DNA from 4 places in the Bacillus sp. MN7755 genome. Region 1 is predicted to be linked to each of the others. Evidence: riboswitches for the same ligand, from Rfam matches in the RefSeq annotation. Region 1 holds a riboswitch; each other region holds the start of a gene.
What was found. Region 1 has a riboswitch for thiamine pyrophosphate ahead of thiT (energy-coupled thiamine transporter ThiT). Riboswitches for the same ligand answer to the same signal wherever they lie in the genome.
Positions count from the first base shown of each region.

Region 1 (7,815 bases):
ACCGCTTGCTTCTGCTTCAGCCTCTAATTGAAGAGCTTTCTCTTCCATACGGCTTAAACCAGCTTTCGCTGAATTTGAATCAAATCCAGACATTGCCTGATTAATATTCTTTTGTGCTTTCGCCGCATTTACACGTGCTACAAGTGTTTCACGTTTATTTTTCAGCTCTGTTAATTGCTTACGCATTTCTTCTAGCTTCAGGCGAAGATTATCAGCAGCAGCTTTGTTTTGCTCATAGCTTGCTTTATACTCATTCATTTTTTGCTCTGCATTTTGTTTTTCTTCAAGAGCACGACGCGCAAGGTCAAGATTGCTTGCTTGAACAGCCATATGAGCTTGCTCTTCACGTTTTTTCACAAGTGCTTCTTGCTCTTCAAATAATATTTTGAATTTCTTCTCAAGTGCAATTTGAGCTGCTACACTTTTCTCAGCTTCTTGTACATCCGCTTGCATATCGCGTAAATATTGATCCGTCATCTTAACTGGATCTTCCGCTTTTTCAATTATTGAATACACATTTGACATTGTTAAATCTCTTAATCGTTTAAATACAGACATCCAAATTCCTCCTATGATATACCTCATATTTCAAATTCACTACTTGGAAAACTGAAAAATCTCCCTTTACAGTAAAGAATAGTCATTTTTACAGCCTATGTGTTTATTATAACAAAACAAAGATGTACTTACATGTTATTTCCAAAATACATCCAATATAATATGACATTCTAGATATAATATTGTATTTCTAATATATTCTCATTATCTCTCTTTAAAATTAACTTACTTTTGTGCACTTTCACTAAATTACATAAGTGTAATGTTACTGTAAGCTAACTCGATAGTTACGTTTCCATATTTCTTATACACTAATACCAGAAGCAACAAACAAGCTTCTCATCATTTCAGAACTAATACAAAAATGTATTTACTATAAAACAGATAAAAGGAGACATCATCATGAAAAAATTAGTAGGAATCGGATTAGCAGCAGCAATTTCATTCGGAGCATTATCAGGTTGTTCTTTATTAGGAGAAAAAGCGAACGGCTTTGTACTGTACGGATCAGAAGAGCAAGTTCAGCAAATTACAGATAAAAATAAAAAAGAAGTGAAAGAAAAAGACTTCTATAAAATGAAAATGACAACATTAGACGGTAAAAAAGTTCTTGTCATGGATAAGAAAACTGGTGAAGAACTAGTGAAGAAAGAATTACTTAGCAAAGTGGATGCAAAAGACGACACGAAGCCACTTGATAAATTACCAGCTGTAACAACAGAACAAGGTGTATTATTCGCAAAAGAAAAAATAGAAAATGCTACACTTGATGGAGCCAAATTAAAATATGAAGGCAACACAATTATCGGTAGTGGCCGTGCATATGCCGACATGTTCGCGGTTGTTGATGATGCAACTTACGGAAATGTAAAAGGTGAAGAAAAATCTGTAGGTGTATTAAAATTCGATAAGGATCCAAGTAAAGAATTCCCTGGAAAGAATGGTGTAGAATCATCACAACTTGTAAAAATTAAAAAGTAATAAAAAAGCTTTGCGAAATTCGCAAAGCTTTTTTCTATTTATTATGAGCAATTTGCTCCATATCCGGACTACAAGTTTGCGACTGACATGACTTGTTTAAAGAACATGCGGCGCATTTTCCCTTTTTACTTCTCTTTACAAAATGAACTAACGTATATGCTGCATAACCAAAAATGATAGCTCCAATTATAATATTGACCATCATTATACATCTCCTTTTAGAATCCGAGTAAAGATCCAACTTGGTATATAATAAGCGTTAATACATAAGCAACTACGAGCGGATAAACGACTGAGAAAATCGTCCATTTCGCTGATCCAGTTTCACGTTTAATAACGGCTACTGTCGCTAAACACGGAACATATAATAAAATAAAGAACATAAATGCATAAGCTGATAACGCAGTATAATGTGCTCCCATTACATTGCCAAGCACATCTTCTTTCACCGCATAAATAATTGCCATTGTAGAAACAACAACTTCCTTCGCTAAAAATCCTGTTAAAAGAGATGCCGCAGCTTGCCACGTTCCAAAACCGAGCGGGGCAAATAATGGTGCGATAAATCCGCCAATCATCGCTAAATAACTGTCTCCCATATCAACACCAAATCCTGATGGACCTGCATAATTTAATAGCCAAATGACAACAGAACCACCGAAGATAAATGTACCTGCTTTACGAACAAATCCTTTCCCTTTCTCCCAAGTACTTAGCCATAACGTTTTCGCTTGCGGTACGCGGTAAGGCGGTAGTTCAATAACGAAAATAGACTTCTCCGCTTTTAAAATTGTAAGAGACATAATCTTTGTAACTAATAACGCAAGGACTATCCCTGCAACATATAAAGAAAACACAACAGTCGCCTGACTATGAGGGAAGAATACTCCCGCAAATAATGCATATACAGGTAAACGTGCTGAACAAGACATAAATGGTGTTACAAGAACTGTAAGTAAACGTTCTTTCTCTTGTTCAATCGTTCTCGCTGCCATAATACCTGGAACGTTACATCCAAAACCGATAATCATCGGAATGAACGCTTTTCCGTTTAAACCGAAGAATTCCATAATTCTATCCATAACAACTGCAATTCGCGCCATATATCCTGAGTCTTCTAATAATGAAATGAAAAAGAATAGTGCAAAGATTTGTGGAACGAATACTAATACAGCACCAACACCGGCAATAATGCCTTCTGTAACGAGCGCTTGAATAAAATCAGAAGCTCCGACACTCGTGAGCCCAGCCGTCACCCAATCCGTAAGCTGTCCACCAAAAAACTCATCTAACATATCAGATAACGGTGTACCAATCCACGTAAACGTAACCTGAAAAATAAAAAACATAACTGCTAAAAAGATTGGAAGTCCTAAAACTTTATGTGTAATTAACCTATCAATTTTTTCCGAAAAAGGAATTTTTCCTTCTTTCTCATGCTTCATAACATTTGTTTTTAACTTTTCAATATACGCTTCACGAGTTTTGTAAATATGCTCCTCCAACGTACAATCAAGTTTTCCCTCTAAGCGAGATCGAATGGCTATGAGTTCCTTATAAATTGGTAGTGCTTTCATTTCTTTTTCTACTACTTCGTTATTACTTAAAAATTGAAGGGCCAACCATCTTGGATGCTCATACTTCTCTTTCTCTAAAAGAGAAATTGCTTCTCCAATTCCTTCATCTACTTGTACACCATATGAAATAATGAATGGCTTTTTCTCACTTTTGTCATTTTCTTTAAGAGTCGCAAGTAGTTCTTCACAGCCTTTTCCGCTTCTTGCAACGACAGGAACGACTATTACACCTAATAGTTCTGATAACCTTTTTACATCAATTACAATTCCTCTTTGCTTCGCCACATCAACCATATTTAAACCAATTGAAACCGGCTTACCAAATTCAAGTAACTGCAACGTTAAATGCATATTTCGTTCAAATTGCGAGGAATCCACAATATTTAACATATGCTGAAATTCTTCTGTTAGTAGAAAGTTTGTTACAACACCCTCATCACGTGAAACTGGATTTAAATCATATACGCCTGGTAAATCTATTAATGTTCCTTGTCTATCTTTTAATTTACCAACCTTTTTTTCTACTGTTACACCGCTCCAGTTTCCTACGTATTCATAAGAACCAGTAAGTGCATTAAATAATGATGTTTTCCCTGTATTCGGATTCCCTAGCAAAGCTACCTTATTCACGCTAATTCCACCTTTATCATTTTCGCGTCACAATGACGAATACTAATTAACTGTCCACGACACTCCAATGTACAAGGACCTTTGAACATCGCTTTCTGCTTCATGCGAAGTTCGCTTCCTTCAGAAAGACCAAAAGCCGCCAATCTTCTCTTTAGTAAATGATCTAAAGACTGAACGCTTTTTACTAACACTTTCTCACCGATTTTAATATCTACTAAGCTCATAACCTTCCCCCTCAAAAGAGAATGATAATTATTTTCAAAAAAATTATAGCACACTCTATTTCTCTTGTACTATACCCTTTTGCTTCATATTTATTAACATTTCGCTACAATTCTATTTCAATCATTGTCATACCGTATTCGTTTGCCATTCTCATCCATTTCGCTTACAATAAACAATAGCAAATAAAGAATCTCGTTATCACAGGGGGAGCCTTACCGCTGAGAGGGAACACTTCGTTCCGACCCTTAGAACCTGTTAGTTAATGCTAACGCAGGGATTGTGCAAACGTCCGAAATACATATCTCTTTTTTATTTACGTATTTCGTATCCTCCTATGATATCTATTCTTTTTTGTACAACTTGAATTTAGGGGGAGACAACATGCGTAACACCAATTTACAAGCGATGATTGAATCTGCTATTCTTGCAGCCTTCGCCATGGTCATCGACATTTTACCATTATCAATTAAACTTCCAACAGGCGGTTCCATCTCATTTGCTATGATTCCTATATTTATTATCGCATACCGCTGGGGCTTCAAAATGGCTTTCTTAGGAGGCTTAATTTGGGGATTATTACAAATTGTAGTCGGCGATGCCATTATCGTCACACCAATTCAAGTACTTATTGAATACTTCGTTGCTTTCGCATTCATTGGATTTGCTGGTTTATTCTATCGTCCAATTCAAAAGGCACTTTTAACAACCAATGAAAATAGTGAAGAACAATCCAATTTAGGTAGCCGTAAAGACAAACCTTCTTCAAAACAGAACGAAGGAAAGAAAGTTCTTGGTTACATTATTGTTGCTACATTTATTGGTAGCTTTGCTCGCTACTTCTGTCACTTTATTGCTGGTATTATTTTCTGGGGACAATATGCACCGAAAGGTCAATCCGCTGTGCTTTATTCATTAATTGTAAACGGTAGCGTAATGATTGGTTCCTACATTCTATGTACCGTTTTACTTATATTTTTATTCCTTACTTCACCACGCTTATTCAAGAGCATCAATGCTTATCAAATAAATGCAAACAAAAAGAGCGCTTCATGAGCGCTCTTTTTTTCATATCGTAATATCAATTAAAAAAACAATAAATGCACAAAAGAAAATAAATACCATTATACTTAGCCAATTGCTATGCACGGTTCATCGACTCCTTACATAACCTCATTTTCTAACACGATTATATCGCTTGAAAATAAAGATTAGGTAAAGATAATATGAAAATAACTTAAAAAAGCGTAGATCATATTGTCTACGCTTTTTTCGGTAAATAGAAGTAAAATAATACACCATCTTCTGTATTCTTTACTCCATATTCAGCATCATGCAGTTCTAAAATATTCTTCGAAATAGCAAGCCCAAGACCTGTTCCACCTTGCGAACGCTGACGAGCTGCATCCACGCGATAAAAACGATCCCAAATTTTATCTAATTGTTCTTCTTCAATGTGAGTACCTTTATTTTCAATACATACTTTTATACGATCTTTCTCATCTATTGTAGAAATAATAATATCTTCTTTATTTGGTGTATAACGTATGGCATTCGTAATGAAATTTACGATGACTTGTTCAATCCGGCCTTGATTTGCCATCACTTCAAATGGACCTATATTTTTATGAACACAAAGTTCTTGTTTCTCTATTTGTACAGAAAGATGTTCACATATATCTTCAATTACTGTATCAATATAAAATGAATCCATTTTCATTTTATATGTACCTGACTCAAATTTAGCTAACTCAAGCATATCCAAAATTAACGTATCCATTTTATCTACTTCTCGTTCCATTGCCTGAAAATAGTACTCTTTTTTATGCTCAGCTACCCCGTCTTTTAAAATAGAAATACAGCTTTTCATAATACTCAGCGGTGTTTTTAATTCATGTGAAACACCAGAAATGAATTCTTTTCGCGTTTTTTCTAACTTTCTTTCCTTTTCAATATCTTCTTCTAACTGTCCAATATGCGAATGGAGTTTATTAGATAATGCATTAATATTTTTCGATAAATCCCCAATTTCATCTTTTGAAGTAATCGGTATTTTTTCTGTAAAATCTAATTTTGCTATTTTCTTCGTCGTATCATTTATTTTTAATAACGGTTTTGCAATTTGTTTTGAATAATAAAACGAAGCTAAAAAAATAAGAACGACTACAAATGCAATGATATAGATGTAGTAATCTTGCACCATTTGTACAGCTTCATCTACGGGCTGTAAAGAAGCCATCGCATAAATATATGTTACTGATCCGTCTTTTTCTTTTATTGGTTTGATTAATAATTTATATTTAATATCATTTTTTTCATAGTCCATTGTTTGTGTTGCATACTGTATGTGCTTGCTCTCTTTTAATAATAAATCTGTTTGAAATTCTTTTATGTTATCTAAGAATATACTATTTTTATAAATTGGATTTACAAGACCTTTTACATCTGGAAACTGTACTTTCGTAACAAACCCACCTATGTAAGCATCTGGTTCTTGGGCAGCTTGCTCCTGAACAGCCGGCTTCTTTTCCTTACCTACTTGTTCCTCAGCTGCTTTCTTTTTCTCCTCATCTAATTTACTCATTTTCTCCTTAAATGCTTTTTCTAACGGTTTATTAGATCCGCTTAAATTCTGCTTCGATAACGAGAAAGAGAATGGAATAAAACTATCTTCTTTTTTCACTCCAGAAAAAGAAATTCCTTGGCCTAGAAACTGATCTGATGATTTATTATCAATCTCTTCTATATTGACGAGATTGTATAAAGGAATTTTGAATATTTGTTGTCCAAAGCTCTTTTGTTGCCTACGATCTATCGTTACCTCAAAATAAAAATCATCTGCATGCTTTAAATTCCCGTTCTGATCTAATGTCGTAATCCACGTATTATTTTCTCTTAAAAAGTCTTGCTCCAGCTTCTGAATTCCTTCTGCACTTCCTGCATAGTTCAAATAATTCTTTTCGAAGGAATTTAAATTCACTTTAATATCTTCCACTTTTCGATTCGCATAATATTGTTTAAAAAATATCGTTTGTCCAATAAATATCGTCGCTAAAATTAACATACATAATGCTGTTGTGAGGGTAAATAATTTTAGTACAATCCCTTTTCTCATACATTCCCCTCAAATTTATAACCTGTTCGTACTACAGTTGTAATGTACTTTGCTTTCTCTCCCAATTTGTTTCTCAAATTACGAATATGGCTATTAACCGTTCGATCATCACCAGCAAATTCATATCCCCAAATTCTTGAAATCAATTGTTCTCTCGTTAAAACGATTCCTTGATTTTTCATGAAATACGCTAATATTTCAAATTCTGTATGTGTTAAATTAATGTCTGTTCTATTTACTGTAACAGTACGCGACGGAAAATGAACGTGAATACCGTGGATTGATAATGTATCATCTTCATTCTCTAAGAGTTGCTTTGTCACTTTTCTACTTTCTAACAACCTTTTCGCTCTTGCTAATAAAATGGGCGGACTATATGGCTTCGTCACATAGTCATCTGCCCCGAGTTCAAAACCAAGTAACGTATCATCTTCATCTACACGTGCCGTTAGCATAATAATCGGAACCTCGGATGTCTTACGGATTCTTCGGCAAACGGACCACCCATCAAGTTCCGGCAACATAATATCAAGAATAACTAAATCAACCTCTTCTTCCTCAAATACTACTAAAGCTTCCTTCCCATCTCTTGCTTCAAACACTACATATTGCTCACTCAAAAAATAATCTTTTAATATTTCACGTAATATATCTTCATCTTCCACAATTAAAATATTTTTTGCCATAACTTATATATCCCCCTCCCGCTTTTAGAAACTACAATTTCATTTT
Region 1 covers NZ_BTRL01000017.1:354,352-362,166, forward strand. The annotation lists gene ACYVEC_RS21155 (PspA/IM30 family protein) at 1-558, opposite strand, end outside; gene ACYVEC_RS21160 (lipoprotein BA_5634 family protein) at 961-1,539, shown strand; gene ACYVEC_RS21165 (FeoB-associated Cys-rich membrane protein) at 1,574-1,744, opposite strand; gene feoB (ferrous iron transport protein B) at 1,758-3,746, opposite strand; gene ACYVEC_RS21175 (FeoA family protein) at 3,743-3,970, opposite strand; TPP riboswitch at 4,165-4,266, shown strand; gene thiT (energy-coupled thiamine transporter ThiT) at 4,353-5,024, shown strand; gene ACYVEC_RS21185 (sensor histidine kinase) at 5,230-7,083, opposite strand; gene ACYVEC_RS21190 (response regulator transcription factor) at 7,080-7,769, opposite strand; gene ACYVEC_RS21195 (class D sortase) at 7,809-7,815, opposite strand, start outside.

Region 2 (7,815 bases), on a different contig from region 1:
ACCAATACCAACAATCGGTATCCTAATTCCTTGTTCTCTAAAATGAGCTAAACCTTTCGTTCCTTGAACTGCTTTCGTATCTTTTTTTGTACTCGTTGGAAAAATCGGACCAACACCTAAATAATCAGCTCCGTTTTCAATTGCCCAGCTCGCTTCTTCAATTGTATGTGTAGATACACCGATAATTTTATCCCCCATTTTTTCACGAACAGTAGTAATTCCTTCATCATCTTGTCCAACATGCACGCCATCTGCATCTAATTCAATGGCTAATTCTACATCATCATTTACAATGAAAGGAACACCATATTCCTTACAAAGCGCCTGCAATTCCTTTGCAAAGCGCACTCTATCTTCTCCGATTAAAGCTCCTTCTCCCTTCTCACGAAACTGAAAAAGTGTCACTCCACCATCTAACGCTTCTTTCAATACAGCTAACGGATCCTTCGTACAGTTATTACTTCCCATAATAAAATACACTTGTAATAACTTAGACATTCTCTTTGCTTCAATGCGCATCATGTTTTTCATCCCCTTACTTTAACTCCTCAATCTTCCCATACTTCTCAATATCACCCGAAGTGGTATTCGCTAACTGATTTAAAAATTCAATTTGGAAACTACCAGGTCCCTTTTCCACCGTCTTAGTAGCTGCCAGTTCCGCAGCTACACCATAAAACGTTAATGCTGCTACTGCTGCCTTTACATAATCCTTTTCTACTGCTACAAATGCTCCTATTACAGAGGTTAGTAAACAACCAGTACCTGTAACTTTCGTTAAAATAGGGTGACCATTTCGAATAAGAATCGTTCGCTCTCTATCTGTAACAACATCTTCTTTTCCAGTAATCACCGCTACTGTATTTAATTCATCCGCTGCCTGCCTTGCAATACTTACGACATTGCCATTTCCAGCACCGGCGTCTACCCCTTTAATTTCCCAGCTCTCATTAATAACATTCGCTATTTCAGCTGCATTTCCGCGAATAATTGCTAACTCGATTTCGGCCGGAATATGTCTCGCAACTTCTGTTCGATACGATGTTGCTCCTGCACCAACTGGATCAAACAGTACTGGTACATTGTTCACATTTGCTGATTTACCCGCAAGTAACATCGCTTCTACTTCTTCAGGACGTAGTGTCCCCATATTTAATACTAACGCTCCAGCAATACTCGCCATTTCTGCCACTTCTTCTTTTGCATACGCCATTACAGGCGATGCTCCTAGCGCTAACAAACCGTTAGCTGTAAAATTTGTGACAACAACATTTGTAATATTATGAACGAGCGGATTAGATTCTCTCACCAAATCCACTACTTTACTAATTTCTTTCATATTCATCCTTTTCATCTCCTAACTATAGTGATGGGAGATACACAAAAAGGCACTTTGCGCGTACGCAAAGTGCCTGAACATGTGCTTTTACACTCTCCCTACGCTGGCATTATCCAACAGGTTCAAATGGTCAATGACGGATTAGTCATACTCTCAGTTTGCATCCACAAACTCCCATGTGTTTATTATTCATCTACTTCAAAGTCTACTCTTATTCTAATAAAATAACAAGTTCTTTACTTTTCTATTTAATATAGAAGCACCCTATAAAACAATAAGCATAATCAAGTGAAACTTTAATCAGTGGGTGTTTTGTTCATTCCACTAAAAACCGCTCAAATATGGAGCGAAACTGAATCTCAAGAAGATGTATGCTATAGTTAACGTATGGAATTTTGAAAGGATGTTTTAAATATGTCAAAAAGCGTTGTAATCGCTGAAAAACCTTCCGTTGCACGAGATATTGCGCGTGTACTTAAGTGCGATAAAAAAGGAAATGGTTATCTTGAAGGTAATAAATATATTGTAACTTGGGCTTTAGGTCATCTTGTTACATTAGCAGATCCAGAAAACTATGATGTGAAATATAAAAAGTGGAATTTAGAAGATTTACCGATGCTACCTGAGCGTTTGAAATTAACGGTTATTAAACAAACAGGAAAACAATTTAATGCTGTAAAAAGTCAGCTTCTTAGAAAAGATGTAAATGAAATTATTGTAGCAACAGACGCTGGGCGTGAAGGAGAATTGGTCGCTCGTTGGATTATTGATAAGGTTCGAGTTAACAAACCAATCAAACGTCTATGGATTTCATCCGTTACTGACAAAGCAATTAAAGATGGTTTTGCAAATTTAAAACCAGGTAAGGCATATGACAATTTATATGCTTCAGCAGTTGCGCGTTCAGAAGCTGACTGGTATATCGGTCTTAATGCGACTCGAGCTTTAACGACTCGCTTTAATGCCCAGCTGAATTGCGGCCGTGTACAAACACCTACTGTCGCTATGATCGCTAATCGTGAAGATGAAATAAAGAACTTCAAAGCTCAAACTTACTACGGCATTGAAGCTCAAACAACAAATCAACTAAAACTAACGTGGCAAGATGCAAATGACAATAGCCGTAGTTTTAATAAAGAAAAAATTGATAGCATCGTAAAAGTTTTAGATAAACAAAATGCCACTGTTATAGAAATTGATAAAAAACAAAAGAAGTCATTCTCTCCTGGTCTTTACGATTTAACTGAATTACAACGTGATGCAAATAAAAAGTTCGGTTACTCTGCGAAAGAAACATTAAACATTATGCAGAAATTGTATGAGCAACATAAAGTGTTAACGTACCCTCGTACAGATTCACGCTATATTTCATCTGATATCGTTGGAACACTTCCAGAACGTCTAAAAGCATGTGGTGTCGGAGAATATCGTCCTTTAGCACATAAAGTATTACAAAAGCCTATCAAGGCTAATAAATCATTTGTTGATGATAGTAAAGTAAGCGATCATCACGCAATTATTCCAACAGAAGGATACGTTAACTTCTCAGCCTTCACAGATAAAGAACGCAAAATTTATGATTTAGTTGTAAAACGTTTCTTAGCTGTTTTATTCCCAGCATTCGAATACGAACAACTAACATTACGCACAAAAGTCGGCAATGAAACGTTCATTGCACGCGGAAAAACTATTCTACATGCCGGTTGGAAAGAAGTATACGAAAATCGCTTTGAAGATGATGATGTGACTGATGACGTAAAAGAGCAACTTTTACCTCGCATTGAAAAAGGCGATACATTAACTGTAAAGTTAATTATGCAAACATCCGGTCAAACGAAAGCACCTGCACGTTTTAACGAGGCGACTTTACTTTCAGCAATGGAAAATCCTACAAAATATATGGATACGCAAAATAAACAACTTGCTGATACGTTAAAATCAACTGGTGGATTAGGTACTGTAGCAACACGAGCTGATATTATCGACAAGCTATTCAATTCGTTCTTAATTGAAAAACGTGGTAAAGATATTCACATTACTTCAAAAGGCCGTCAGTTACTTGATTTAGTGCCAGAAGAGTTAAAATCACCTACACTAACTGGTGAGTGGGAACAAAAGCTAGAGGCAATTGCAAAGGGTAAACTGAAAAAAGAAGTATTCATTTCAGAAATGAAGAACTATACGAAAGAAATTGTTTCTGAAATTAAATCGAGTGATAAAAAATATAAACATGACAACATTTCAACAAAGTCTTGTCCAGACTGTGGTAAACCAATGCTAGAGGTAAACGGCAAAAAAGGAAAAATGCTCGTTTGCCAAGACCGTGAATGTGGTCATCGTAAAAATGTATCTCGTACAACAAACGCTCGTTGTCCTCAGTGTAAGAAAAAATTAGAATTACGTGGTGAAGGTGCTGGACAAATCTTCGCATGTAAATGTGGCTATCGTGAGAAATTATCGACATTCCAAGAGAGACGTAAAAAGGAATCTGGAAACAAAGCTGCTAAGCGCGACGTTCAAAAATATATGAAACAACAGAACAAAGAAGAAGAACCATTAAACAATCCATTTGCAGAAGCATTAAAGAAATTAAAATTTGATTAAACAAAAAGGTTCCTACCTCTATCGGTAGGAACCTTTTATTTTAGTGAATGATTTTACTTCCTTTTGCGTTCTCAACAAACTTTTCACTCGATTTGTTAATTGGTGTTTTCAGTAATAACGCAGCAACAATCATAACTACTACGAAAGCACTTAACACAAGTAAATCTCGCGTTACGATATCCCAAAGCATCCCGCCTACTGTTTCACGAATTGCACTAATTGCGTATGTGAACGGTAAGAATGGATAAATTGCTTGGAAGAACGCTGGTGTCATTTGAATTGGGAATGTTCCCCCCGATCCTGCTACTTGCAGTACAAGTAAAATGATCGCCATCGATTTCCCTACGTTTCCGAAAATAGAAACGAGTGAGTATACGATACAAACGAAGACTCCACCAATAAATAAACTAAATAATACAAACCAGAACTTATCGACTACGTACGTACCGAGTAAGAATATATCTCCCATCGATACGATAAACGCTTGTGAAAGACCTATCGTTAAGAATGTCAATAAACGTCCGAAGTAAATTTCATGGCTCTTATAATTCGCGCCCTCTTCATGTACTTCTACTGTTAATAATGAAACCATTAATAATGCGCCTACCCATAATGCAAGCACCGTATAGAATGGTGACATTGCTGAACCGTAGTTCGGCATCGCAAATAATTTATTCTCTTTTAAATTTACTGGATTCGCAAAGTAATCACTTTGCTTCTCAACATCATTTTTCAATAAACGGATGATGTCTTTTAAATCCTCTTCAGATTCAAAATCACGAATTTTATCTGCTAATTCTTTAATCTTTTTCTCAGTAGCTGGCATTTCAGCTTTAATATCTGCTAATTTCTTTTTACCGTCTACTAAGCCTTTTGATGAATCTTCTAGTAACTTTTTAACATCTGGAAGCTTTTTGTCTGCTTCTTTTAAAATTTGAGATGTGTTTTTAGACATCTCTTTTGTACGAGCAATAGCTGCATTGAAATTTGGAGTGATTTCAGAATCATATTTAGCCAAAATATCGCCTATTTGTGCTGAAACATTTTTAGACACTTCATTAATACTCTCAATGACATCTGCTGCTGGTTTTTGACCTTTATTAATAGCGTCAATTCCTTTATCAGTTAAATCGATTCCTTTTTGAAGACCATCTTTTATTTTATTCACTTTAGAAATCATGTTATTCGTGTTCTTATCACTATTTACATCTGCTAAAACTTTATTTGTACTTTCCAGAACTGGAATCATGTCGTTAAATAAATTCCATGCTGCTTTGAACTGTCCATTTAAATCATTTAAGGCTACTTTTGTAGAGTCTAATCCATTAACACCTGCGTTGCTTAAGTCTTCTCTTGCTTTTCCAAGTTCTGTTTTTAATCTGCTGTAATCACTTACAGCCTTATCGTACTTTTCTCTACCATTGTCTAATGCCTCATTGGTTTGATTTACTAACTCATTCGCTTTTTTTATATCTTGATTTAAATTACCTCTAAGTTGTTGCGCATCTTCTTTTACACCTTCAGCCTTATCTTTCAATTGCTCGGCTGTACTTACTGCTTTTTCAAAATCAGTTACGAATGTTGCATTATAATCTGCTTCTGCTTGATTTACCAAGTTATTTATTGCATCTAATTTTTTATTAGTAGCATCTCTTACATCTTTTTTCACTTCTTGCCCTGTACCAATAATATTGGCAATATCTTTAACGCCACCATTTGCATTTTCGATAGCTGATTTAAGGTTTGTTAATCTTTCTATTCTCTTTTGGAAGAATTCTTTTCCAAAATCAGTTGATGCCGACTCTTTAAATTTAGTAAAGACATCAATTACATATGAAACACTATCCGCACGTCCTTGCAACGTCTCAGAAACATTATTAAGATCTTGTTTCGCTTTTTCCGGATCAAAATTACCATTTTGCAACCCGTTTATAACACCTTGTGCGTAAGTTGTTCCAACACGTATTGAGCTGAAAACATTATTTACAGTTTGATCAATATTTTTAGCAATATTCTTATACCCATCACCATTCACTTGCGGTAACGCTGGAATTTCTGGTATTTGCGGTATTTGTGGAAGAGTTATATTAGGTAACACTGGGAATTTAGCTGGATCTGGAAGTGTCAGATTAAAATCAAATGAAGGATTTTTTAAGTAATCTGTAATTTTCGCTGCAGCATCCAAGCCCTGCTTCGTTACAATTAAATTATTCTTAATAGTTCCCGGAGCACGATTCAATGTTTCATCATTTCTCGCAAAGAATTTATCTAAATTCCCTAACGCTTCTTGCCCATCATTCATAACACTTTCTACAACCGGTAACTCTTTTTGTGCTACCTTCACAACATCCTCTGCTCGAGTCGCATCATCTAACGCCTTATCCATCAATGTATTCATTTCTGGGAACTGCGCTTCTAACTTAAATACAAGATCCTTTACCTTCTCAATACTCGGTAAGTTTGTTTCTAAATCGATTCCAAGATCATTAAAAACTTTAAAAATCTCACCATTTGCTGTTTTAACAAAGTTTTTACTAATTTCTTCTGTAATACCTGATGCACCTTTTGCTGTAATTTTTGGTGCAATTGCATTTACTTTTTCATTTACATAGTAATCCAGTTCTGGTTTCTGTGGATTTTCATCCAGAACAGTTGCAATCTTTTCAGAGAAATCTTTTGGAATTGTAATACTTGCATAATAATCCCCGCGCTCAACTCCGTAAATTGCTTGTTTTTCGTCTACAAATTTCCACCCAAGATTTTTGTTTTTCTTAAGAGAATCTACAATCTCGTCACCAATATTGATGTCTTTTCCTCTTAAATTAGAGCCAGCATCTTGGTTAGAAACTGCAATGGGAACCTCTTTTGTATTTCCGTACGGATCCCAGGAAGCTTTAATGTTAAACCATGCATATAACGATGGTAAAATCATTAATCCTACAACAATAACAATTGCAGCCCAATGTTTAGCTACATTCCGTAAATCTGTCTTATAAATACGCCAAATTTGTTTCATAGAAGTTATCACCTAATTATATATTTTTCCTTCTTTAGAAAATGATACATACATTTTGCAATTATATCACTTTCTACATCGTGGATTAACCAAAAACGAACTATTTTTTCCCATTAACTTTGACTTACTACATTATATAACGAAGTCAGTCAAAGTATGAATACAAAATGACCAAATCGGTTTTACATTCAATAATAACAAATATATAGGAAATGTCATAAAAAATACAAGTATTTTCTCTTGGAAATACTTGTATTGCTAAAAAAAATCCTCACAGTTTTTCATCATCTGTGAGGATTTCTTCTATTATATATCTACTTGTACTTCTACACCGAAATGGTCTGAAATCACCTTTCGGTTTGTACCATTAAAAATAACTTTTGAAGAACGAACTTTTTCACTTCGGTTACACAATATTAGATCGATTCGTAAATTATGTTTATTTTCATCCCAACCAGCAATCTCACCTTGGACAGTCGTTCCTTTATCCTTCTCTATTGCTAGTTCATATGTGTCGTACAAACCTTTTTGCATCATATATTCATAACCTTCGCCTTGCAAACGGGCGTTATTATTAAAATCACCCATTAAGAAGGATAGTTCATTGCTATCTATACGCTCCATCAAACGATTAACTTGACCTTTGAATGATTCTTCTTCATCATTCCACCAACCGAGGTGGCAAGAGTAAAATGTGATGTTCTTACCATTATAAGCAATTGTTGCACTTACAATTTTGCGCGTTTTCCAATACGTTGTATCCTTATTTTCTGAAATAAAGAACGTATCTTCTTTTACAACATTATGTTTCGTTACAATCGCTAATCCTTCTTCATACACATCATAACCAATATGA
Region 2 covers NZ_BTRL01000005.1:101,391-109,205, forward strand. The annotation lists gene thiE (thiamine phosphate synthase) at 1-522, opposite strand, end outside; gene thiM (hydroxyethylthiazole kinase) at 536-1,345, opposite strand; TPP riboswitch at 1,418-1,527, opposite strand; gene topB (DNA topoisomerase III) at 1,754-3,943, shown strand; gene ACYVEC_RS03760 (YhgE/Pip family protein) at 3,984-6,959, opposite strand; gene ACYVEC_RS03765 (endonuclease/exonuclease/phosphatase family protein) at 7,266-7,815, opposite strand, start outside.
Region 2: another riboswitch for thiamine pyrophosphate. It lies ahead of thiM (hydroxyethylthiazole kinase); the one in region 1 lies ahead of thiT (energy-coupled thiamine transporter ThiT).

Region 3 (7,815 bases), on a different contig from region 1:
ATCTTTTTTCGTTGCTCCATACGTAACTAAGAGCTCCTCCCATTCTATTTTTGTACTACGTAGTCCATCATACGTATTGACCGCAATTGGAAAAAACGTAATTAAAACCGTAACAACAACCTTACTCCAAATCGTATATCCAAACCATAAAACGAAGAGTGGAGCAAGCGCTGTAATCGGAATCGTTTGTGAGGCAACTAATAATGGATAAAATGCTCTCTCCATCCAATTACTCGCATTCATTAACATCGCTAGCCCTACCCCAAGTACGATAGAAATAGCCACCCCTATTAAAACGACATTTAATGTTGCCGGCAAATGAACCGTAAATAATATATCTTTTAGTTTCCATATCTTCATTACAATTGCAGACGGTGACGGTAAAATGTACATCTCATCTACAACTCTTGCGCCTATTTCCCACATGACAAGTAAAATACTAGAAAGTGTAAGGGCAGGTAATAGTTCCTTCAACCGGTTCATCATACGAGTACCTGCCTTTGTAACATACTAAGAAGCTCATCTTTAAGCGCTAACACTTCATGCTTATATAAATCTTTTCTTGTCCGATTACAATCAAGCGGTACAATCTTCTCGGTTAAAGTAGTTATCGGTTGATTTTCTACAACGAAAATTCGATTAGAAAGAAATAATGCTTCTTCCACATCATGAGTGATAAATAAAATTGTTTTTTCCCACTCTTTCCATTGTTCAAACAGCCATTCTTGCAAAGATGCCTTCGTTAAAGCATCCAACGCGCTAAACGGTTCATCTAACAGCAATATCTCCCCGCCTGTTAATAAAGTTCGAATAAAAGATACGCGTTGTCTCATACCGCCAGATAAATCTTTCGGATATTTTGTCTCATACCCTTGTAAGCCAAATTTATGTAACAGTTCCTTTGCCTTTATTTGTGCTTCTTTCTTCTGTACACCTTGGCACTCTAGCGGCAGGGCAGCATTCTCAATAATCGTTCTCCATGGCAGGAGCATATCTTTTTGGGGCATATATCCTACAGGATGGCTCTTTGTTTCTGTCAGCTCTATCTGTCCCGTACTTGCTTCTTCTAAACCTGTAATAAGGCGAAATAAAGTACTTTTCCCGCATCCACTCGGTCCGATAATACTTACAAACTCTTTATCTCGTATAGAAGCATTTAATTCATTGATGATTGGTTTCTCATCATAATGAAAAGAAACATTATGAAACTGTAGTATGTTCTTGCTCCTCAAATCCCCACATCTCCTTACGATAGGACATATCCCAGAATAAATATTCAAATCGACTGGAATATAGGAAAATCTCCTCTAATCGATCTAGCTCTTTGTCAGACTTTCCAACTGCCATTTCATTTAATAAATCTATTAACCAAATACAAAGGTTACCGTATTCTTCCGAACTATATCCTTGAATCCACTCACCAAAGAACTCATGATCTCTTGCTCCAGGAATATCGTTTAAACGCTTTCCAATTTCCCAGTAGCTCCACATACATGGAAGAAGTGCTGCTATTAATTCCGCAAGTGTGCCATTTTGAGATACAGACATCATGTAATTTGTATAGGCTAAATTTTTAGCAGATGGTTTGGCAGATTCTATCTCTTCTATAGAAATATCAAGTCTTTTTGCATATTGTTTATGGATCGTCATTTCTCCATTTAATATGCCATCAATTTGTTCAGCAAATTTCCCCATTACTTGTGGATTCGTTGCTTTTACAACACCAATCGCATATAGCTTTGCATAATCTAACAAATATAAATAATCTTGAATAATATAATACTGAAACTTATCTTTTTCTAACGTGCCATCTCCCATACCTACTACAAACGGATGATTATGACTCATCTCCCAAACTGGTTGTACAGTTTCTAATAATCTATCGCAAAATTTCATTTCTCTATCCCCTTTCAATTTATATATCTAAATAAAAAACCACTTCTAAATAAGAAGTGGTTACAGCAAATAAAATTATAATTTATTCGTTGCTCCACTTCCCTTCGCTAGTATTACCTAGATCAGGTCTATAAGGGTTAAGGATTATTCCTCTCTCAGCACAACAAGCACCCCTAGTGGTTTCAATATGAAATTTTCAAATAAAAAAGCCCCGTTTCTATACGCAAAGAAACGGGGACTCATTATTAGTGTCCGAATTGCTTCCCTACGCTAGCATAATCTAGATCAGGTAATGAAAAGGATCAAAGGCTTACGGCCTACTCTCAGCTGGCAACACCAGCTCTCCTAGCAAACTATGAAATTATCACTGTCAGTATAACACCGTAATAAGACATCATCAACTGTTTTAATTTTCTCAATTGTCAACAAAATAACAAAACTATATAATACTTATATTCTATCTTAGAAATTATTATCCCAATTAATTGGATAATAAGGAATCATTATCCTCAAAAAATTTATTTTTTTATTGATTTCATATTACATTTATGTGAATACACCCACTATATTATATCTTTATACTATAATAAAATTACAACTATACAACTAGAGGAGGTCTCTATTATATGAATATGAAAGCTACTGCTTTAACAGCAACTACTGTCGCAATTGCCTCTTTACTTCCTTCTATGGGAGAAACAACTGTACAAACAGCCAACGCTGAACAATTATCTAACGTGAAAACTGGATATGTCAAAGTCGATCAAGTAGCCTTACATACACAAGATAACGCAAATAGCTCATCAATTGATACAATTCGCTTTAATACGAAAGTAAACATACTTGAAACAACTAATAGCTGGTATAAAGTATCTGTTAATAATAAAGTAGGTTACGTACAAAAAGATGCTATTCTACTAAAAAACAAACTTCAATCTAATAATCAATACATTGTTAATGCCAATGCATTAAACGTTCGTTCTGAACCTAATTTAGAATCTTCAATTTTAGATGTATTACCAAATGGGAAATTCGTTACCATTCAAGAAGAACAAGGTGAGTGGTATAAAATTTTACATAATGGCAAAACAGGTTACGTACAAAAGGCGTTCGTGTCTAATGGTTCACAGCCTTTAGTAAAAGGCATCACAGTTCAAAATAATACGAAATACACAGTTGCAACACCTAAACTTAATGTACGTAGCAATGCTAGTACAAGTAGTGCACTACTTGGTTCATTACAAAATGGTACACAAATACAAGTAGTGGAAACTGTCGGAACTTGGTATAAAATTCGTTTTGGCACAGGATACGGATATGTAGCAAAGCATTATGTGGTGCAAAATCAAACGCAATCACAAACTCAAACAGCTCAACCTACTTCCATTCCAGCAGTTTTCAAATTCCCTACTCAAGGAAGAATTAGCTCAACCTTTGATATGCGCTGGGAACAAATGCATTATGGGATAGATATTGCAGCTCAGGGTAATGTCTCTATCCAAGCTGCGGCTGCAGGTAAAGTTGTGAAATCATATTATTCAGCTAGCTATGGCAATGTTGTGTTCATCGCTCATCAACTAAACGGGAAACTATATACAACAGTCTATGCTCATATGAAAGATCGCACTGTACAAGCTGGTGATCAAGTACAGGCTGGACAATTAGTAGGTCATATGGGAAACACAGGTCATTCATACGGGCAACATCTTCATTTTGAATTACACAATGGAGAATGGAATTTTGAAAAAACAAATGCAGTAAACCCACTGCCATATTTAGTTAGGTAAATTGTATGCCACGCAATATCAATATACCTCTCTTAATTGAATACTTAGCCTTTTTAGGTTTAATCTGTTGTTTAATCATTTACAATACAAATACTGTATTTTTATCTATTATCATTGCTTTTGTCGCTTTAGAAATTATGATGGAATCCTTTCAAGTTAAACTAAAACAAAAAATTGCACATATTTATAATGCCATCTTTCTATTAAGTGCCCTAATAACAAATATTATTAGTAATGGTTTTTATTTATCTACCGTATTTCCTGTGTTCTTTATGGCTGTTTTACTATTCATAGCTAGATACATTCATGTCCCTAATAACAAAAAACACGAACAAGAAGCTTAGAAAGAGGAGACACTGTGTACCAATCTTTCAAAGATAATCCGCTAAAATATATATTGAATTTATATAAAAAAATAAATACTTTTTTTGGTATACAAGAAAGCAATACGGCACAATTTTTCCTTTATGGAATGTTATTTCTCGTCTTAATCACATTCTCCTTGCTTTACTAACAAAAAAAGGATCTCACGTTTATGTGAGATCCTTTTTAATTTATATAGAAAATGCTCTTTACCCACAAGCATATTTTTCATAAATAAAGCTAAGATTATATTTTTTCTCCAAGCTCATCCTTTGTTCATCATCGCACCAATAGAACAGAATGTCATGAATCGTTGCATAACGCTTATTTTTAAGAAATAGTTTAAAGAATGATGGCAGACAATCATGTAATTGTATAAATATATAATTGCGTAATATTTCTTCTTTATATTCAATGCCCTTACAAATATACAGTAATTCTTCACAATAATATGCATGCTGTGGAACTTGAATCATTTCGAAAAATGGCACATATGATAATAACTTTCCGATAAAATGATCATATCGATCCATTATTCCTATCGTCATATGCTCCATCATATCTTTCATTACATATAAATAATCATCTACATGAGTAGTCTTTAATGGGTCTAATCGATCTGAAATTTGAGAAAGTACAGCTCTTTGACAAGCTAATACCGCTTGACTAGGTCCATAATATGATAGGAAGTCTGTACACTTACGATATTTCCGTAATAAGTCATGTGTATATAAATCATACACAAAAGTATTACAATACATCGCTAGACTCATCATATCACTATTTAATTGTTCCTTTGATAGGAATTTAGCTCTCTTACACATATAAAAGAATGTAAATTCCAATACTTCTTTATGGGATAATAGATGTTTACAATCCTTTATACATTTCTCATTAAATTTAACTCTATCCCAAATTTCTACATCCCCATCAGTCAATTCACCAATACGATATTTAATAATTAAATAGTTTAAAGCAACCGCTTGCGTCAAAAGATCCCACGTTTCATATTCCAATGAAGTGTGAACAAACTCAGCTAGTCCTTGATTTACCATAAAAGTATTTGCTTCTTCATACCAACCAATCTCTTGGCATAAGCGAAGAATACGTACTAAAGTTGGAATTTCATCTTTATGAAACTGCGGTAAATTCTTTGCTTTATTCATTCCATATACGATAAATGCCGCTAAATTTTCTTCTTTATAAAATTCTTTTTCTTTCCACACTAATATAGTTCGTTCTTTCCCTTCACCTTTTGGATGACAAGGTACAAGCAAAGAAAATAATTCAGCGAAATTATTTGGTTCTATATATGTATCTGTAACCAAATTCCAATTTGGATCGCGCTGTACAGCCCTCATATAATTCCCCTTCCCTTTTGTCTACATAGGAAATATTAATCCATTATTACATCATTAATAATAAATATTGTTATATTCGAAATCTATCATAATACTTATATCTATCAGTATATCATTTTTTCTCTTATTTAAAATTAGGAATGACAAATTTAAATAAACTGTCGAAATTACTAACCGTATACTTATTATATAATGTCTCAGATACATCATGCTAACATATTAGCTTAATCCATATATACTAGAATAATGCATCTGATTTTTATACGTAACTTATCCCACTAATTAAAGTCTCTCTTCATTCCGTATGCTCCGAGATTTCACTTAAAGCAAATCCCGCTTGATCATCTGCCGATTCTCTTGTAGCTAAATCACCTAATGCTAGCATTCCAACAAGTTGACCACTCTCAACTACTGGTAATCGTCTAATTTGATACTGTGCCATTAACTCTGTAGCTTTTTCAATAGAATCATCAGGAGAAACTGAAACAATATTTGTTGTCATTACATTTGTAATTTTATTAGATCCAGGATGTTTCTCAGCAATGCCTCTAACAACTAAATCTCGGTCTGTAACAAGCCCAACAACTTGCTCATTTTCAACAACCGGAATCAATCCAATCGATTCTTCTTTCATCTTTACAGCAGCCTCGTATACGTTGTCTAGCGGTGTACAATGTACAATATGAGTACTCATAAGGTCTCTCACTCGTGTCATTTTTGTCTCCTCCTTTTTATACATACCATAGTTTTTCCTAAATCCCTTTATTTATTTCAGGAAAATCAGTAGATAAAAGAGGATTAACGCACAATAAAAAAGAGTCAGCAATGTGCTGACTCTTTTTTTATGACCCGTACGGGATTCGAACCCGTGTTACCGCCGTGAAAGGGCGGTGTCTTAACCACTTGACCAACGGGCCATGGCTCCGCAGGTAGGACTCGAACCTACGACCGATCGGTTAACAGCCGATAGCTCTACCACTGAGCTACTGCGGAATAATATATGGTGGGCCTAAATGGACTCGAACCATCGACCTCACGCTTATCAGGCGTGCGCTCTAACCAGCTGAGCTATAGGCCCATATACTTTACAGGGGCAGTAGGAATCGAACCCACACTGGAGGTTTTGGAGACCTCAGTTCTACCTTTAAACTATGCCCCTAAAGGATGCCGACTAGAGGACTTGAACCCCCAACCTACTGATTACAAGTCAGTTGCTCTACCAATTGAGCTAAGTCGGCATAAAAAAATGGTGGCTCGGGACGGAATCGAACCGCCGACACGAGGATTTTCAGTCCTCTGCTCTACCGACTGAGCTACCGAGCCAACATAAATGGCGGTCCCGACCGGGGTCGAACCGGCGATCTCCTGCGTGACAGGCAGGCATGTTAACCACTACACCACGGGACCATTTGGTTGCGGGGACAGGATTTGAACCTGCGACCTTCGGGTTATGAGCCCGACGAGCTACCGTGCTGCTCCACCCCGCGACAATATAATATTTTTTTAAAAAAATGGAGGAGGTAGAGGGATTCGAACCCCCGCGCGACTCTCGCCGCCTGTCGGTTTTCAAGACCGATCCCTTCAGCCGAACTTGGGTATACCTCCATGAAGGAAAAAAGAAATATTTTATTATTTATGTCTAAACCATTAAAGAAAATGGAGGAGGTAGAGGGATTCGAACCCCCGCGCGATTCTCACCGCCTGTCGGTTTTCAAGACCGATCCCTTCAGCCGAACTTGGGTATACCTCCGAGACATATAATAAATAAAGTGGAGCCTAGCGGGATCGAACCGCTGACCTCCTGCGTGCAAGGCAGGCGCTCTCCCAGCTGAGCTAAGGCCCCATGTTTTTGGGAATATCGGGAAGACAGGATTTGAACCTGCGACCCCCTGGTCCCAAACCAGGTGCTCTACCAAGCTGAGCCACTTCCCGTTAATAAAAGCGCGCCCGAGAGGAGTCGAACCCCTAACCTCTTGATCCGTAGTCAAACGCTCTATCCAATTGAGCTACGGGCGCATATGGTGCCGAGGGCGGGGGTCGAACCCGCACGGTGGTCACCCACCGCAGGATTTTAAGTCCTGTGCGTCTGCCTGTTCCGCCACCCCGGCATGTCATATTGAAAATTGGAGCGGAAGACGGGATTCGAACCCGCGACCCCAACCTTGGCAAGGTTGTATTCTACCACTGAACTACTTCCGCAAGACATGTTTGAGTTATTTTATTAAAAGTGCGGGTGAAGGGAGTCGAACCCCCACGCCAAAGGCGCTAGATCCTAAGTCTAGTGCGTCTGCCAATTCCGCCACACCCGCATATTTTGTTAAAATGGTGAGCCATGAAGGACTCGAACCTTCGACCCTCTGATTAAAAGTCAGATGCTCTACCAACTGAGCTAATGGCTCTTAATGGCT
Region 3 covers NZ_BTRL01000019.1:479-8,293, reverse strand. The annotation lists gene ACYVEC_RS21825 (ABC transporter permease) at 1-483, opposite strand, end outside; gene ACYVEC_RS21820 (ABC transporter ATP-binding protein) at 483-1,232, opposite strand; gene tenA (thiaminase II) at 1,201-1,896, opposite strand; TPP riboswitch at 1,979-2,081, opposite strand; TPP riboswitch at 2,142-2,253, opposite strand; gene ACYVEC_RS21810 (SH3 domain-containing protein) at 2,523-3,683, shown strand; gene ACYVEC_RS21805 (hypothetical protein) at 3,689-4,027, shown strand; gene ACYVEC_RS21800 (DUF3965 domain-containing protein) at 4,256-5,407, opposite strand; gene ACYVEC_RS21795 (CBS domain-containing protein) at 5,703-6,122, opposite strand; tRNA gene ACYVEC_RS21790 (tRNA-Glu) at 6,253-6,324, opposite strand; tRNA gene ACYVEC_RS21785 (tRNA-Asn) at 6,326-6,400, opposite strand; tRNA gene ACYVEC_RS21780 (tRNA-Ile) at 6,409-6,485, opposite strand; tRNA gene ACYVEC_RS21775 (tRNA-Trp) at 6,496-6,566, opposite strand; tRNA gene ACYVEC_RS21770 (tRNA-Thr) at 6,573-6,645, opposite strand; tRNA gene ACYVEC_RS21765 (tRNA-Phe) at 6,655-6,730, opposite strand; tRNA gene ACYVEC_RS21760 (tRNA-Asp) at 6,739-6,814, opposite strand; tRNA gene ACYVEC_RS21755 (tRNA-Met) at 6,818-6,894, opposite strand; tRNA gene ACYVEC_RS21750 (tRNA-Ser) at 6,920-7,012, opposite strand; tRNA gene ACYVEC_RS21745 (tRNA-Ser) at 7,065-7,157, opposite strand; tRNA gene ACYVEC_RS21740 (tRNA-Ala) at 7,178-7,250, opposite strand; tRNA gene ACYVEC_RS21735 (tRNA-Pro) at 7,266-7,339, opposite strand; tRNA gene ACYVEC_RS21730 (tRNA-Arg) at 7,350-7,423, opposite strand; tRNA gene ACYVEC_RS21725 (tRNA-Leu) at 7,427-7,515, opposite strand; tRNA gene ACYVEC_RS21720 (tRNA-Gly) at 7,532-7,606, opposite strand; tRNA gene ACYVEC_RS21715 (tRNA-Leu) at 7,636-7,716, opposite strand; tRNA gene ACYVEC_RS21710 (tRNA-Lys) at 7,731-7,806, opposite strand; tRNA gene ACYVEC_RS21705 (tRNA-Gln) at 7,811-7,815, opposite strand, start outside.
Region 3: another riboswitch for thiamine pyrophosphate. It lies ahead of tenA (thiaminase II); the one in region 1 lies ahead of thiT (energy-coupled thiamine transporter ThiT).

Region 4 (7,815 bases), on a different contig from region 1:
TGTATGATGAAAGGAAACGCGATGAAAAGAACTTTAACTATTTTTATGTTAACGATACTACTATTAATAAGTTTTAGTGCATGTTCTAAAAAGGAGAATCTATTTCCTGCAAACGGTATATTAATCATTGGAGATGAAAAAAAATTTTCACCAATTATTAATCGTTATCAGGAAATTACGAAAGCAAATGAAGTGTTTTCTGTGAAAACAGGTATTCATGGAAACGGACACGTATTAATTTTAAATGAGTCTACAGCACAAGCATTGATTAAAGCTAAAGTTTTTCGTGAACGAGACAATGGTTCTAATTTTATACCTGTAAATACGTTACCGAAATTCCCAAAAGGGGGTTCGCTACTGTTTGCACAAGACGACGAAATGACTTTGAAAAGTATTAAACTAGAAGGAAAAGAGATTCCTGTCATATACAATAGTGACGCTTGGATAGGTAACAAACGTATTTATCCAGCACAACAGTATGTGATTGTATCAAAAAACAATGTATATAAGGAAATAAAAGCAAATGAAACAAAAATGCATCTTCTTCAATTTAAAAAATCTATAGGTGACGAAAAACCTAAAATGTCGACAGATAATTCATTGGTTAATGAAAATATCAAAGTAAAAAAGCTAATTAAAGGTTTGGAAGGAGAAGTATCTTTTCAGTTTGTAACGATTGGAGAAAAATCTTAAAAAAGAGTTCGAGCTTGATAGAAACTTTATCAAGCTCGAACTCTTTTTAGTTTATAGACCATTCATATAAAAAAGATTACATTACGTCGTTTAATCGACTCTCGTTTGTTTCTTCAATCGCATTTGAATTTTGAACTGAATTATTTTGAGCTTCTTTTTCTTTACGAACTTTTTGTAGCATTTCAAGTATGATCCATAAAGGGACACCTTTATCTTTCAACATTTTCCATAAATTTAATTCGTTAAATTTATGCTCAGGTTGTTTCATTTCTTTTTCAGATGAACGAATATCGAACTTGATAGGATCATTTACTTTCTTACCTTCAAGTTTAGTAGAAGAGATAGTATTATGCTCAAGAGTAGATGGAGTTATTTTAGTAGGTTGAGATAATGTATGAATGTTTGATCCGATTTGCATGATTTTTCCTCCTTTTCAAGCAATGAAATTAGTTTTCTTATGGTTTTTAAATCTATTTAACATGAGGAAACTATATCTAATTATAAATTCAAATAAACAGATTTACAAGCTGTATTGTAAAAAGTAAATGCTTACTTGAATTAATATTTATCAACATTTGTATATGTTTTCAATATATACAAGGAATATAAAATAATTTACATTATGTTTAAGTTATTAAAGCAGGCTGTGAATTTTTTTAAAGAAAAATGTAAACGTTTTATTAGGGGGAGAAAGTATGGGGAAGTTATTTTTAAAAATATGTTTTTTTACATTAATGACTGTAGGTTTATTCTCAGCGAAAATTATATACGCTGAAGAGGGTCACCAAAATAATTATCCGATCATATTAGTGAATGGATTTGCTGGATGGGGTAGAGAAGAAATGCTTGGCGTAAAATATTGGGGCGGTGTTCATGATATACAGGAGGATTTAAAAAGAAATGGTTATACTGTACATACCGCAGCTGTTGGACCTGTTTCTAGTAACTGGGACCGTGCATGTGAATTGTATGCCCAAATTAACGGTGGAACAGTAGACTATGGTGCCGCACATGCCGAGAAACATGGACATAATCGTTTTGGCAGAACATATAGTGGCTTTGCACCGAATTGGAGTGAAACAAATAAAGTTCATTTAGTTGGGCATAGCATGGGTGGACAAACGACTAGAGCATTAGTACAGCTATTAAAAGAAGGTAGTTTTGAAGAAAAGAATTATGTGAAAAATCACCCGAACATCAAAATATCACCACTATTTGAAGGTGAGAAATCATATGTTCATAGTGTTACAACATTAGCAACCCCTCACAATGGTACAACACTTGCGGATGGTAGTCTTCTGCTACCGTTCGTTAAAGATTTACTCATTACAGCTGCAAGTTTTGGAGGAAACAATAATTTATCGTTATATGATTTCAAATTGGATCAATGGGGTATAAAGAAGAATGCTGGAGAGTCTTTTTTCCAATATACTGATCGCATTATAAATAGTTCACTTTGGAAAAATACAAAAGATATAAGTCAATGGGATTTAAGTACAGATGGTGCAAAGGAGTTAAATAATTGGGTAAAGACGCAACCGGATGTGTATTACTTATCCTATAGTGGACATGCATCACAAGCAGCACCTATAACAGGTTTACATTTACCTCATATAACGATGAATAAAGTGTTAATGGGGAATGCATTTTTCTTAGGTTCTTATGCGAGATATGAAGAAAACCGTCCATTAATTGATACTTCTTGGTGGCAAAATGATGGTGTAGTAAATACAAATTCTATGATTGCACCTTCTTCTAATACAGCTGTAAATAATAATGAGTCTTTACAGGTTGGAAAATGGAATCATATCGAAACGAAAGCAAATTGGGACCATCTCGACATGGTAGGATTAAGTATTTCAGACACGTTAGGTTTTTCTAGCATTCCAGAGTTTTATAGAACAATTGCTGAAAAGCTATCACGTTTACCGAAATAGGTAATAATAAAGCGCTCTCGATGGAATTCGAGAGCGCTTTATATTATATTGAAAGAGGGATTTGGTAGAAAAATATGGGGGGATATTATGAAAATTCAAGTTGTATTATCAGGATATGGAACAGTAGGCAGAGAGTTTATAAAATTATTAAATGAAAAATATTCATATATATATGAAACATATGGGATTCAATTAGTTGTAAGTGGCGTATTAGGGAGAAATATTGCAATACATAATGAAGATGGCTTATCTATTCACCATTTATTGATGTATGGTGGCGGTACCGCTGCAATTGAAAAATATTTAGACTATTATCCGAATGAACGTGCAACAAATGGGATAAATGGTACTGTATTAGTAGAATCAACTGTTACAAACCTTAAAGATGGAAATCCAGGAAAACAATATATAAAACAAGCGATTGAGAAACATATGGATGTAGTTGCAATTTCAAAAGGCGCACTCGTTACAAACTGGAGAGAAATAAATGAAGCAGCAAAGCAGGCAAATGTACGAATTCGATATAGCGGTGCAACTGCTGCGGCATTACCGACACTCGATATTGGTCAATTTAGTTTAGCTGGTTGCCATATTGAAAAAATAGAAGGAATATTAAACGGGACAACAAATTATATTCTTTCGAAAATGAATGAGGAAGATGTTACGTTTGAAGAAGCACTGAAAGAAGCCCAAAGTAAGGGAATTGCTGAAACAAACCCAATATTAGATGTAAGTGGTTCTGATAGTGCGTGTAAATTGTTACTTTTAACAAACAGTTTAATGGGAACAGAGAAGACGCTTACAGATATACATATAAAAGGAATTGAACATGTTACAAAACAACAAATTCGAAATGCGAAGGAACAAAATAAATATATTAAATTAATAGCTTCAGCAAATAAGGATAAGGATGGTAACGTGGTTCTTCATGTAGAACCGTCCGAAATAGACAGAGATCATCCACTAGCAAAAGTAAATGGTACAGAAAAAGGGATTACGTTCTTTACAGATACGATGGGCCAAGTTACTACAATTGGTGGTGCATCAAATCCACGTGGAGCCGCAGCAGCAGCGTTAAAAGATGTAATTAACTTGTACCGAAAAGATTTATAAGAGCGTACCGCCCTTTATAAAAAATACATATGTAGTGGACCTTTTGAGAATGAAATAAATGTGTAAAAATAATTGCAGGGGGGAAGAAATTGTTTAAAGATTTTAAAGTTGTGAAAGATCGTCCCGTTTATATTCAATTGAAAGATTATTTAAAAAAGATGATTATGAAAGGGCATTTGCTCGGAGATCAAAAAATACCTTCAACAAGGGAACTAAGTGAATTATTAAGTGTGAGCAGAAATACTGTACTCGCTGCTTATGCAGATTTGGAGCAAGAAGGGCTCATTTATGCAGTTAAAGGAAAAGGGAATTTTGTTGCGAAGGTTGATATAAGCAACACTTCGTCTGTTGAAATAGATTGGAAAAATAAACTTAATACAGTTACCCTATTAGCGGATGAATTAGATTTAATGAAACATGGTGTTCGCTGGGAAAAAGGAATGATTGTTTTTAACAGCATCGCTCCGGATGAAAAGCTATTTGATGTGGAAAATTTCAAAAGAGCTTTTCTTACTCGTATGTCCATTGAAGGTGATGTCGTATTAAACTACGGATACGCAAAAGGTTATAGACCGTTAATGAATTATCTACTTCATTATATGGAAATGAAAGGTGTAGATATTTCGAACAAAGATATTTTAATTACAAATGGATTTACCGAAGGATTAGACATAGTACTATCCTCATTATCGAAAAAATCAGGTCGAGTTATTTGTGAGAATCCAACTCACCATGCTGCGTTGAAGCTGTTCCGCTTACATGGCCTTGAAGTTCATGGTATTGATATGAATGAGGATGGCCTTGATACGAATCAAGTTGAAAAAAGCTTGCGTGAAAAAGAGTTTGATTTTGCATATTTAATTCCTTCCTATCATAATCCAACCGGTATTGTTACAAGTTCAGAGAAAAGAACGGAACTGATGAGATTATTTTCAAAATATAAGGTTCCTATTATAGAAGATGGATTTAATGAGGAACTACGTTATTCAGGTTCACATTTAGCACCATTATTAACTTTTGCTGGCGCTGGTAATAATGTGATTTATATTAGTAGCTTTTCGAAGGTACTTTTCCCTGGTTTACGTGTAGGATGGATCATTGCAGATAAAGAGCTGATCCATCATTTAGAAAGTGTAAAAAGAGCAAGAACAATTCATACATCTACTTTAGATCAAGCTGTTCTGTTTCAATATTTACATGAAGGATATTTTGAAAAATATTTAAAAAAGGCAAGATCTGTTTATAAGAAAAAATATGAGTTAGCTGTTGGGGCGTGTAACGAGTACATTCCGTTTCAAAGGATGACCGGTGATGGTGGACTTCATTTATTTATAGAGTTAGATGAAAAAATTCATGCCCGAACTCTTTTGCAAAAGTGTTATGAGCAAGGAGTTACATTTTCTCCTGGAGATGTTTTTTACTCTGATGGAGGAGGAGCGAATACTTTTCGATTAGGATTTTCACGTCTGAAAGAAGAAGAAATAGTTCGGGGAATTAAAATAATCGGTGATACAATAAAAAATGAAATTTGGAGTTGAGGAAATGAGAATTGGCGTTATTATGGGAGGAGTATCCTCTGAAAAACAAGTATCAATTATGACTGGAAATGAAATGATTGCACATTTAGATAAAAGTAAGTATGACATAGTTCCAATTACGTTAAACGAAAAAATGGATTTAATCGAAAAAGCGAAAGACATTGATTTTGCGCTGCTCGCATTACACGGAAAATACGGAGAAGACGGGACTGTTCAAGGAACGCTTGAAAGTTTAGGTATTCCTTATAGCGGGAGCAATATGTTATCTAGCGGTATATGTATGGACAAAAATATTTCGAAAAAGATTTTACGTTATGAAGGAATAGAAACACCAGATTGGATTGAACTTACAAAAATGGAGGATCTAAATCTTGATGAGTTAGATAAGTTAGGATTTCCGTTAGTCGTAAAACCAAACTCTGGTGGGTCAAGTGTTGGAGTAAAGATTGTCTATAATAAAGACGAATTAATTTCAATGCTGGAAACTGTGTTTGAATGGGATTCTGAAGTAGTAATAGAGAAGTATATAAAAGGTGACGAGATTACATGTTCCATTTTTGATGGAAAACAGTTACCCATCATTTCAATTCGACACGCGGCGGAGTTCTTTGATTACAATGCGAAATATGATGATGCTGGTACTATTGAAGAAGTTATTGAACTTCCAGTTGAATTGAAAGAACGTGTAAACAAAGCGTCACTGGCTTGCTATAAAGCATTAAAATGTAGTGTTTATGCAAGGGTTGATATGATGGTGAAAGACGGTATTCCATATGTAATGGAAGTTAACACATTACCAGGGATGACACAAGCAAGTCTACTACCAAAAAGTGCAGATGCAGCGGGAATTAATTATAGCAAACTATTAGATATGATTATTGAAACTTCATTAAGAGTAAGGGAAGAAGAAGGGTTTTAAGTAGCAGTATCATGAATACTTTTGACAGTAACATGAAGTATGTTATGATGAATACAATACGAAAATTAAATATTTATCCACTAGGGGGGCCTATTATAGGCTGAGATCAAATGGGGATTTGAGACTCTTAGTACCTGATCTGGTTAATGCCAGCGTAGGGAAGTGGGAAAGACATTGTTATTTCATGAATAAATACTGTCAATTTCACTTTCTTTACGCCTGTAAAGAAAGTTTTTTTATTTTAAAGCGTTAATAACTGTGGATAAATACTTATATTAAATTAATTATTGGAGGAATTCACATGACTTTTTCACAATCGTTACGTAAAGAAGTAGATTCAATTTGGGAAGCTAGTTTTCAGCATCCTTTTGTAAAAAAACTTGGTGAAGGAACATTAGATTTAGCTAGTTTTCGCTATTACGTGCTTCAAGATTCATATTATTTAAGTCACTTTGCTAGAGTACAAACTTTAGGAGCTGCAAAAGCACTGGAATTAGAAACGACAGCTCGTATGGCACACCATGCCCAAAATACATATGAGGCGGAATTATCATTACATGAGAATTTTGCGAAGAAACTAGGGATAACACAAGAAGAAAAAGATAATTTTATCCCTGCTCCAACTGCATACGCATATACTTCACATATGTATCGTGCTGCGTATGAAGGACATTTAGGCGATATCATTGCAGCAATTTTACCTTGCTATTGGCTGTATTATGAAATTGGTGAGCGTTTAAAAGAGTGTCAGCCAGAAGAGCCGATTTATAACGAATGGATTTCTGCTTATGGATCTGATTGGTTCCGAACATTAGTTGAAGAGCAAATTACACGATTAGATGCAATAGCTGAAAAAGTAACAGAGGCAGACCGAAATCGAATGAAACAACATTTTATTATTAGTAGCCAATATGAATATTCATTTTGGGAAATGGCTTATACTTTAGAAAAGTGGCCAGTGAATACAGAAGTAAAAGATGTAATTGGATAAAGAATAGAAGTAATGTTATAGATAGGTATGGATAATACCTATCTATAACATTTTTTCTTGTCAGATTTGTGTAAAGTCGATAGTGCTGCGGATATGGCGAAATGGCATATCGATAAGTTAGTTAATTTAATTTTCTACGCATTAACTGGATAAACTTCTGCCACATGTATTAAACAATCAAATGGATTAACATATTTCGTTACTGTTCCAACTTCAGATGCACAACGTAATGGAATGAATTTCTACCTTGAACGTACAGGATACGGCATTATGGTTATTGAGAAATAAATTGAGCTTAGTAAGCATGAAGATATGACGCTAGAATTCAAATTTTATAATTTCTATTTATAAAAATGAGCCCATAGTAAAAATAGGTATATGAACAAGGTGCATCATCTAGTGATAAGTCATACTTTGTTGGTGTATGTATTTAACTTAGTTTATAGCGCTATTTCTACTTAGATGTAACGAACAAAAATATAGGAAAGCATCGATGGGGTTGTATTTTATAAACGGAGGTCATGAAAATGAATCAGTTTCAACAAGAACTACAAGCGCTAAGCCTTAATGATTACCGGTCTGGAAATATTGTGTATTGGGACCAGCAAAACCAATATCCATATT
Region 4 covers NZ_BTRL01000013.1:181,282-189,096, forward strand. The annotation lists gene ACYVEC_RS15755 (lipoprotein BA_5634 family protein) at 22-693, shown strand; gene ACYVEC_RS15760 (DUF3914 domain-containing protein) at 770-1,111, opposite strand; gene ACYVEC_RS15765 (esterase/lipase family protein) at 1,389-2,630, shown strand; gene ACYVEC_RS15770 (homoserine dehydrogenase) at 2,718-3,743, shown strand; gene pdxR (MocR-like pyridoxine biosynthesis transcription factor PdxR) at 3,833-5,281, shown strand; gene ddlB (D-alanine--D-alanine ligase) at 5,286-6,200, shown strand; TPP riboswitch at 6,273-6,378, shown strand; gene tenA (thiaminase II) at 6,502-7,191, shown strand; gene ACYVEC_RS15790 (N-acetylmuramoyl-L-alanine amidase C-terminal domain-containing protein) at 7,360-7,479, shown strand; gene ACYVEC_RS15795 (heterocycloanthracin/sonorensin family bacteriocin) at 7,719-7,815, shown strand, end outside.
Region 4: another riboswitch for thiamine pyrophosphate. It lies ahead of tenA (thiaminase II); the one in region 1 lies ahead of thiT (energy-coupled thiamine transporter ThiT).